Caballeronia sp. LZ062: one gene and its partner. The protein of the gene in region 1 interacts with the protein of each later gene in a pairwise test. Links are inferred from orthologs where the notes say so. Each region holds a gene or a part of one and is shown on either strand. Other genes may lie near its edges.

Region 1 (5,034 bases):
TTGCCGTCGGCGGAGAAAAATTTGATGCCGTTGTCGTCGTACGGATTGTGCGATGCGCTGATGACCACGCCCGCGGACAACCGCAGCGCGCGCGTCAGATAGGCGACGCCGGGCGTGGGCATCGGGCCGGCGAGCATCACGTCGACGCCCGCGGCCGAGAAGCCCGACTCCAGCGCCGCTTCGAGCATGTAGCCCGACACGCGGGTGTCCTTGCCGATGAGCACCGTCGGGCGATTGCCCTTTTGCGGCGAACGGTCGCCGCCCGCAAGCACCTTGCCGGCTGCATAACCGAGCCTGAGCACGAAGTCCGGCGTGATCGGGGCCGCGCCCACGCGCCCGCGAATGCCGTCGGTTCCGAAATATCGTCTTGCCATTGTTGCTTGACCCTCCTCGCGGATTTCGGCGCCTGTTCTGATCCGCGTTTTCGTTGGTGAGCTGCGAGCGCGAGCGCCTTCGCCGCAGTGCTACCGACGCGAGCCCGCGTCAAATATGCGCGTGACGCGCCGCCTGCTTCGTGGCTTGCCAAACTTTCAGTGCATCGACGGTTTCGGCGACGTCGTGTACACGAACGATGGCTGCGCCGCGTTCCGCCGCGCACACCGCCGCCGCGATGCTCGCAAAGACGCGTTCGCCCGCGCCACGGCCGGTGACGGCGCCGAGCATCGACTTGCGCGACATGCCGGCCAGAAGCGCCCGATGCGTGCCGGCCGGCAGCGTTGCCGCGAGTTCAGCAAGCAGTGTGTAATTATGCCCGACCGTCTTGCCGAAACCGTAGCCGGGATCGAATGTGACGCGATTGGCCGCGATGCCCGCTGCCGTCAGCGCGGCGAGCCGGTCCGCGAAGAATTCTCGCACGGAGGCGACGACATCTTCGTAGATCGGTTCGTGCAGTTGCATCGTGCGCGGCTCGCCGAGCATGTGCATCACGCATAGACCGCAGTGGCTGTCCTTCACGGCGTCGAGCGCGCCATCCTGACGGAAACCCCAAATGTCGTTGATCATGTCCGCGCCGGCTTCGAGCACGGCGCGCATCACGGCGGGCTTGTACGTATCGACCGAAAGCGGCACCTGCACGCCGCGCAACGCTTCGACGATCGGGACGACGCGTTGCAATTCTTCGTCGAGCGGCACGGGCGGCGCGCCCGGGCGCGTCGATTCCCCGCCGATGTCGATCATATCGGCGCCATCGGCAAGCATCTGCTCGGCGCGCGCGAGCGCGGCGTCGCGGGAAAGGAAACGGCCGCCATCGGAGAAGGAATCGGGCGTGACGTTCAAGATGCCCATGACGAGCGGCCGTTCGAACGTCAGCGTGAAGCGGCCGCATTGCAGCGGCTCGGCCAAGGCGGGAGAAAAGGTCGGTGTGGTCAAGACAATCAGCGAGAGGCAGTGACCGGCGCTCGCGAACTTAACGCTGGCCAGAAAGAAAATGGGCCGGCGTGCAGTGCACGCCGGCCCATGGTACGACTCCGGAAGCTTAGGCCGGCGCGGTTGCGCTGCCCGGCTTTACTTCTGTGCCGCTGTTGCCGCTCGAAGGCGAGTCGCCCGACGGCGGCGGCATGTTTTTCGGCGGACGCGGCGGACGGCCGGCCATGATGTCGCTGATCTGGTCTGCGTCGATGGTCTCCCATTCGAGCAGCGCCTTCGTCATGGCTTCGACCTTCTCGCGGTTGTCTTCGAGCAGCTTGCGCGCGAGTGCGTACTGCTCGTCGAGGATGCGGCGGATTTCCGCATCGACCTTTTGCAGCGTCGCTTCCGAAACCGTCTTGGACGCGAGCTTGCCGAACATGCCGTCGGGTTCCGTGTCGACGTAGACCATCGTGCCGAGCACGTCCGACATGCCGTAACGCGTCACCATGTCACGCGCCATCTTCGTCGCGCGCTCGAAGTCGTTCGAAGCACCGGTCGACATCGAGTTCAGGAACACTTCTTCCGCCGCACGGCCGCCGAACAGGATCGCGATTTCTTCCAGCATCTTGTCGCGATACAGATTCACGCGGTCATGCTCGGGCAACTGCCACGTGACGCCCAGCGCCCAACCGCGCGGCATGATCGTGACCTTGTGAACCGGATCCGCGTGCGGCAACAGCTTGGCAACGACCGCGTGGCCCGACTCGTGGTACGCCGTGTTGCGGCGTTCCTCTTCGCGCATGACGGCCGACTTGCGCTCCGGACCCATGAAGATCTTGTCCTTCGCGTCTTCGAAGTCCTGCATTTCGACGATTCGCTTGCCACGGCGCGCCGCAAAGAGCGCAGCCTCGTTCACGAGGTTCGCGAGGTCTGCACCCGAGAAGCCCGGCGTACCGCGCGCGATAACCGAAGCGTCGACGTCGTTCGCAATCGGCACCTTGCGCAGATGCACCTTCATGATGTGTTCGCGACCACGGATATCCGGCAGACCGACGTACACCTGGCGGTCGAAACGGCCCGGACGAAGCAGCGCCTTGTCGAGCACGTCCGAACGGTTCGTCGCGGCGATCACGATCACGCCGGAATTCGCTTCGAAGCCGTCCATCTCGACGAGCATCTGGTTCAGCGTCTGCTCGCGTTCGTCGTTGCCGCCGCCCATGCCGGCGCCGCGATGACGGCCGACCGCGTCGATTTCGTCGATGAACACGATACACGGCGCATGCTTCTTGGCTTGCTCGAACATGTCCCGCACGCGGGCCGCGCCCACGCCGACGAACATTTCCACGAAGTCCGAACCCGAGATGCTGAAAAACGGTACCTTTGCTTCACCGGCGATGGCGCGCGCCAAAAGCGTCTTACCGGTACCCGGAGGGCCGACCAGCAGCACGCCGCGCGGAATGCGTCCACCGAGCTTCTGGAACTTCTGCGGATCGCGCAGGAAGTCCACCAACTCCGACACTTCTTCCTTCGCTTCGTCGCAGCCGGCCACGTCCGTGAAGTTGATCGCGTTGTTGTTTTCGTCGATCAGCCGCGCTCGCGACTTGCCGAACGAGAACGCCCCGCCTTTGCCGCCTCCTTGCATCTGCCGCATCATGTAGAACCAGAAGCCGATGATCAGGATCGTCGGTCCCAGGTAGTACAGCGCGGAGACGAGCGCATTCGGTTCATCGTCAGCCTTGCCGCTGACCTGAACGCCGTATTTCATTAGATCGCCGACCATCCAGATGTCGCCGGGCGACACGATCTGGTACTTCTGGCCGTCCGACGGAGTGACCGTGAGATTGCGCCCCTGAACCGTGACGTTCTTGACCTTGCCGTTCTTCGCGTCGTCCATGAACTGCGAATACGACACGCCTTCCTGGACGCGGGGCTTATCGAACTGCTTGAACACCGTAAACAGCACCAGTGCGATCACGAGCCACACTGCCGCTTTAGAGAACATATTGTTGTTCAAAGCACCACTCCTCACTCATTGACGGGCGCCAACATAAACCTTGCGACGCCACCAAAGCATTCTAATCCAGACCGCTAACCCCTGCCATAAGGTTTCACTACCGCCTAAATAGCGTGAGATGGTCTTTTTTCGGCATAATCCGCGAAAATATCGCCGATTTTCGCCGATACCGTTTAAGCGGTTCCTGCGGCTGGATTTTTAAGCCGCCGCCCGAGGATGAAAGTCTCGGACGATTTGTCCCGAGACGCCTTGGGCTTGCGCGGCGCCACCACTTTGAACTGGTGCTTGAACTTCTCGACGATCTGGCTGTAACCGCTGCCGTGAAAACATTTGACTAGCAGCGCACCCTCCGGTTTCAGGTGGTTTTGCGCGAATTCCAGCGCCAGGTCGCAAAGATGCTCGATCCGCGCCGCATCCGCACTTGCTACTCCGGAGAGGTTGGGGGCCATGTCGGAGATTACAAGGTCCACTTGTCGCTCACCGACGATTTCGTCCAGTTGCGCGAGCACGGAGTCCTCGCGGAAGTCCCCCTGAATGAAAGTCACGTCCGCGATCGGCTCCATCGGCAGGATATCGAGCGCGATGATCGTGCCGTCGATGCCGCCCTCGCGCTGCGCGTCGCGCTTCGAACCCTGCGCGAGCTTGTTGCGCGCATACTGGCTCCAGCTTCCGGGCGTCGAGCCCAAATCGACGATGACCTGCCCCGGCTTGATGAGCTTGTCCTGCTCGTCGATCTCTTTGAGCTTGTACGCCGCGCGGGCGCGATAGCCCTCGCGCTGCGCCATTTTCACGTACGGATCGTTGATGTGGTCATGCAACCACGAATGATTGAAGCGATTCTTTGCCATTCAAACTGAACTCATGCCGCTCTTTCGCGGCGTGGTAAGTGTTTCGGCGACGCGAGCAGTGCGCGCCGATGCGTGATCGATGAGTTGCGTGCGCGCAATCTTGCTGCAACATGCGGCGCTTTTAGCGGATAATACGCGTCTTGTCGGCCGGAACGTTTCCGCGGGTGCTCGAATGCGCCCGGCAATCGCGTCTCCGGCCTATTTTGTTTTTGGCGGCGGTCAAAACTGACCGGCCCTGCCGCGTCGCCTGCTTCGCCGCACTCCGCGTGTCGCCATGCCGTAACGGCCGCGCCGCCCTATTTTAGTCGACTCCCCAATCTCCCATGCCAGCTCTCGAACTCTCTCCCGCCCAACGCTCCGACCTGCGCTCCCAGGCCCATGCGCTCAAGCCCGTCGTGCTCGTCGGCGCGGAGGGTTTGACGGATGCCGTGCTAAATGAAATCGGCGTGCACCTCGAAGCGCACCAGCTCATCAAGATTCGCGTGTTCGGCGACGACCGCGAGGCGCGCATCGCCATTTACGACGAAATCTGCGACCGCCTGAATGCAGCGCCGATCCAGCATATCGGCAAGCTGCTCGTCATCTGGCGGCCGGAAGGCGCCGCGCCGGCCAAGAGCCGCAACACGCGCACACGCAGCACCATGCCGCCGAGCGCCGCCGAAGCCGTCGAGCGGCCGGCAAAGGGCCGCGCGCCGCGCATCGTCAAGGCCGTGAAAATTTCCCGCGACGCGCCTGCGTTCAAAAAGCCCAAGAAGCAGACGCTCAAGGTGCTCGGTAACGAGCGCGTGACCGCCGGCGGCAACGTGAAGCGCGCGAAGAAGCGTC
Region 2 (2,926 bases), 340 kb from region 1 along the record:
GAGCGCGCGCGCGATCACGGGCAGATTGGGCAAGCGCGCGCGCGCCGCCTCCAGCACCGACGCATCGCCGTACAGCGACGGCAGCGCGCGCAACGCCTCACGCGGCACGTGACCGAGATGCGCCGTCAGTTCGTTCAGGCGCGGCACGTCCTTCGCTGCGAGCGCGTCGTAGAGCGCCTCGCCGAGCGATGCCGCCGCCGGCTCTAGATCCAGCAACGCCGCCAGCACGCCGGCGTGGCACAGATCGAGTCGCACTTTCGTCAGACCGGCGAGATGCAGCGAATCGAGCATCAACTGCTGAATTTCGAGATCAGCTTCGAGCCCGGCGTGACCGAAAATCTCCGCGCCGATCTGAATCTGCTCGCGCGTCGCATGTAGCCCGCGCGGACGCGTGTGCAGCACGACGCCGGCATAGCACAGGCGCGTCACGCCCTGCCGGTTGAGCAGGTGCGCGTCGATGCGCGACACCTGCGGCGTGATGTCCGCGCGCAGGCCGAGCGTGCGCCCGGAAAGCTGATCGACGAGCTTGAACGTGCGCAGGTTCAGGTCGCTGCCGCCGCTCGTCAGAAGCGATTCGAGATATTCGAGCATCGGCGGCATGACGAGTTCGTAGCCATACGAACGGAACCGGTCGAGCAGACGGCGGCGCAGCTCTTCGATCTTGCGCGCTTCCGACGGCAACACGTCGGCAATATTCTCGGGAAGGAGCCAGGTGGACATCGATACGTTTCCTGCGGGGCGCGACGCGTCAAAGCGCGGCGCGCATGGAAGGATAAGAACAAAGATAGGCGAAAAGACGCAGCTTCGCGGCTAGGTCGCGATGACGAGCAGAATCAGCCCGAGGACCATCGCGATCAACCCGCCGATGCGGATGTGATGCGGCGGCCGCTCGGCGATGCGGCGGAACGTATCGCGCCAGGCCGTCGGAAAGACGAAGGGAAACATGCCTTCGATAATCAGCATCAACGCAAGAGCGAGCAGTATCGTCTCGACCATTGTCTACGGTGGATGAGCACCGCGCGGCGAGCGAGCCGCGCGGCGCGGGTGCGGTCAGCGCCTCGGCGCGGCGGAAGCGGACGCGTCCGCGCCGCCGTTCGGGCTCTTCATGAAGCGAAAGAAATCGCTGCTCGGGTCGACCACGATCACGTCGCCCGGCTTGAACGTCTTCTTGTACGCTTCGAGGCTCTGATAGAACTGATAGAACTGCGGATCGCGTCCATAGGCATCGGCGGCGATGGCTGCCGCCTTGCTGTCTCCTTCGCCCTTGATGGACTGCGCCTGGCTGTAGGCGTCGGCAAGAATCTGCTGCTGCTCGCGCTCTGCGTCGGCCTTGATCTTGTCGGCGTCCGCCGTGCCTTTCGCGCGCTCGCTCGCGGCCGCTTGCTGGCGCGCCGCGATCATGCGTTTGTAGACGGAATCCGCCACCGCCGACGGAAAGTCGACGCGCGCCATCTGCAGGTCGACCAGCTGCACGCCGAACGCCGACGCCGCGCCTTCAACGGCCTTTTGCGCCTCGGTCTCCAGCGTCTGCTGATTGGCGAGCGCATCGATGAGCGTGCGATTTGCGAACGCGCTCGCGAGCGCCGTGCGGATCAGCCCGGTCAGGCGTTCTTGCGCGCTTTGCGTGTTCTTCTCGTTGCTCACGAAGAGCTTGAGCGGATCAGCCACGCGATATTTGACGACCGTGTTCACCAGCACTTCGTTCTTGTCGGACGTGGTGAAGCGGTCTGCCCCGCCCTCGTCGATGGTGAGCGTGCGCGTGTCGATGAGGGTCAGCGTCTGAAACGGCGGCGGCAGCTTGAAATGCAGGCCCGGACCGTCGAGATGCGGGTTGCTGTCGCCGTGCGCGGCAACGACGCCCGCATGCCGTTCGTCGACGGTAAAGACCATCGACGAGCCGATGAACAGCACGACGACGACAGCGACCACGAGCGCAATGATTCGATTCATGTTCGGCGCTCCTTACTGCAGGTCGTCTTGACGGCTGCGCGAGCGGAACGCGTCGCGCGAGCGCAGCGGATCGCCTGCGCCGCTCGCGGCGTTCGGCGCGCTCGCGCCTGCCGCCCCGCTCGCGGGCACCGCAGCGGCCGAAGCGGCCGTCGCGCCTTGGGGGCGCACTTCGGCGTTCGCGGCGGCGGGCGCACTGGCCGACGCGGCGTCGCCCGTGTTCGCGGCTGCGTCCTTCGCCTGCTGCCGGTTCGCTTCGACGAGCTTGTCGAGCGGCAAATACACGACGTTGTTGCCAGCCTTGCTGTCCACGAAAACCTTCGTGGTGCGGGAGTAGATCTGCTGCATCGTGTCCAGGTACATGCGTTGGCGAATGACGGCGGGCGCCTTCGAGTATTCGGCGTAGACCTGCTTGAAGCGCTCGGCGTCGCCCTGCGCCTGCGTGACTTCGCGATTGCTGTAAGCGGTCGCTTCGTCGATCATCTTCGCGGCATCGGCCTTCGCGCGCGGCAGCAGTTGGTTTGCGTAGGCTTCGGCGGTGTCGCGGGCGCGCTCGTTGTCCTGCCGCACGCGCGACGCTTCTTCGAACGCGGCCTGCACTTGAGTGGGCACCTGCACGCTCTGCACCGTGACGCCCGTCACTTGCAAGCCAGTGCGGTAGGCGTCGAGCGAATGCTGGATGGTCTCGGCAAGACGCGCGCGCAGCGTGTCGCGGTCTTTGTAGAGCAGATCGTCCGTCGCGGATGCGCCCGCGATCTCGCGGATGGCAGCTTGCGCGGCTTCGGTCACGCTCTGGTCGGGATCGAGATTGCGAAAGAGGAAGTCGGTGGGCGACTTGATCTGGTACTGCACGGCGAAGCGCACGTCGAGAATGTCCGCATCGTTGGTCAGCAGCGATGCATCGCGCACGTTGCCCTGCGCGAGCGCGACGCCGCGGCCGATCTCGACCGAGCGGATCTGCGACGTATCGACGATATCG

The links. Proteins that work in one complex are often made in the same cells at the same time.
Region 2: the proteins of ftsH (region 1) and hflC interact in binary tests that used the Escherichia coli proteins (3 or more experiments, as listed by UniProt). The link is inferred for Caballeronia sp. LZ062 from one-to-one orthologs.

Annotation. Positions count from the first base shown.
Region 1 is NZ_JARTWB010000002.1:640,054-645,087, reverse strand. The notes cover bases 919-3,816. They hold ftsH (ATP-dependent zinc metalloprotease FtsH), read right to left. Parts: upstream 3,362-3,816; coding sequence 1,475-3,361; downstream 919-1,474. Other genes in these bases: P9239_RS09045 (RlmE family RNA methyltransferase), read right to left, coding at 3,535-3,816; folP (dihydropteroate synthase), read right to left, coding at 919-1,284. In the rest of the region: glmM (phosphoglucosamine mutase), read right to left, coding at 1-374; more of folP, read right to left, coding at 484-918; more of P9239_RS09045, read right to left, coding at 3,817-4,209; P9239_RS09040 (YhbY family RNA-binding protein), read left to right, coding at 4,533-5,034. UniProt on the Escherichia coli protein: Acts as a processive, ATP-dependent zinc metallopeptidase for both cytoplasmic and membrane proteins. Plays a role in the quality control of integral membrane proteins.
Region 2 is NZ_JARTWB010000002.1:985,721-988,646, reverse strand. It holds hflC (protease modulator HflC), read right to left. Parts: upstream 1,951-2,926; coding sequence 1,051-1,950; downstream 1-1,050. Other genes in the region: hflK (FtsH protease activity modulator HflK), read right to left, coding at 1,963-2,926; P9239_RS10705 (DUF2065 domain-containing protein), read right to left, coding at 811-996; P9239_RS10710 (ATP phosphoribosyltransferase regulatory subunit), read right to left, coding at 1-720.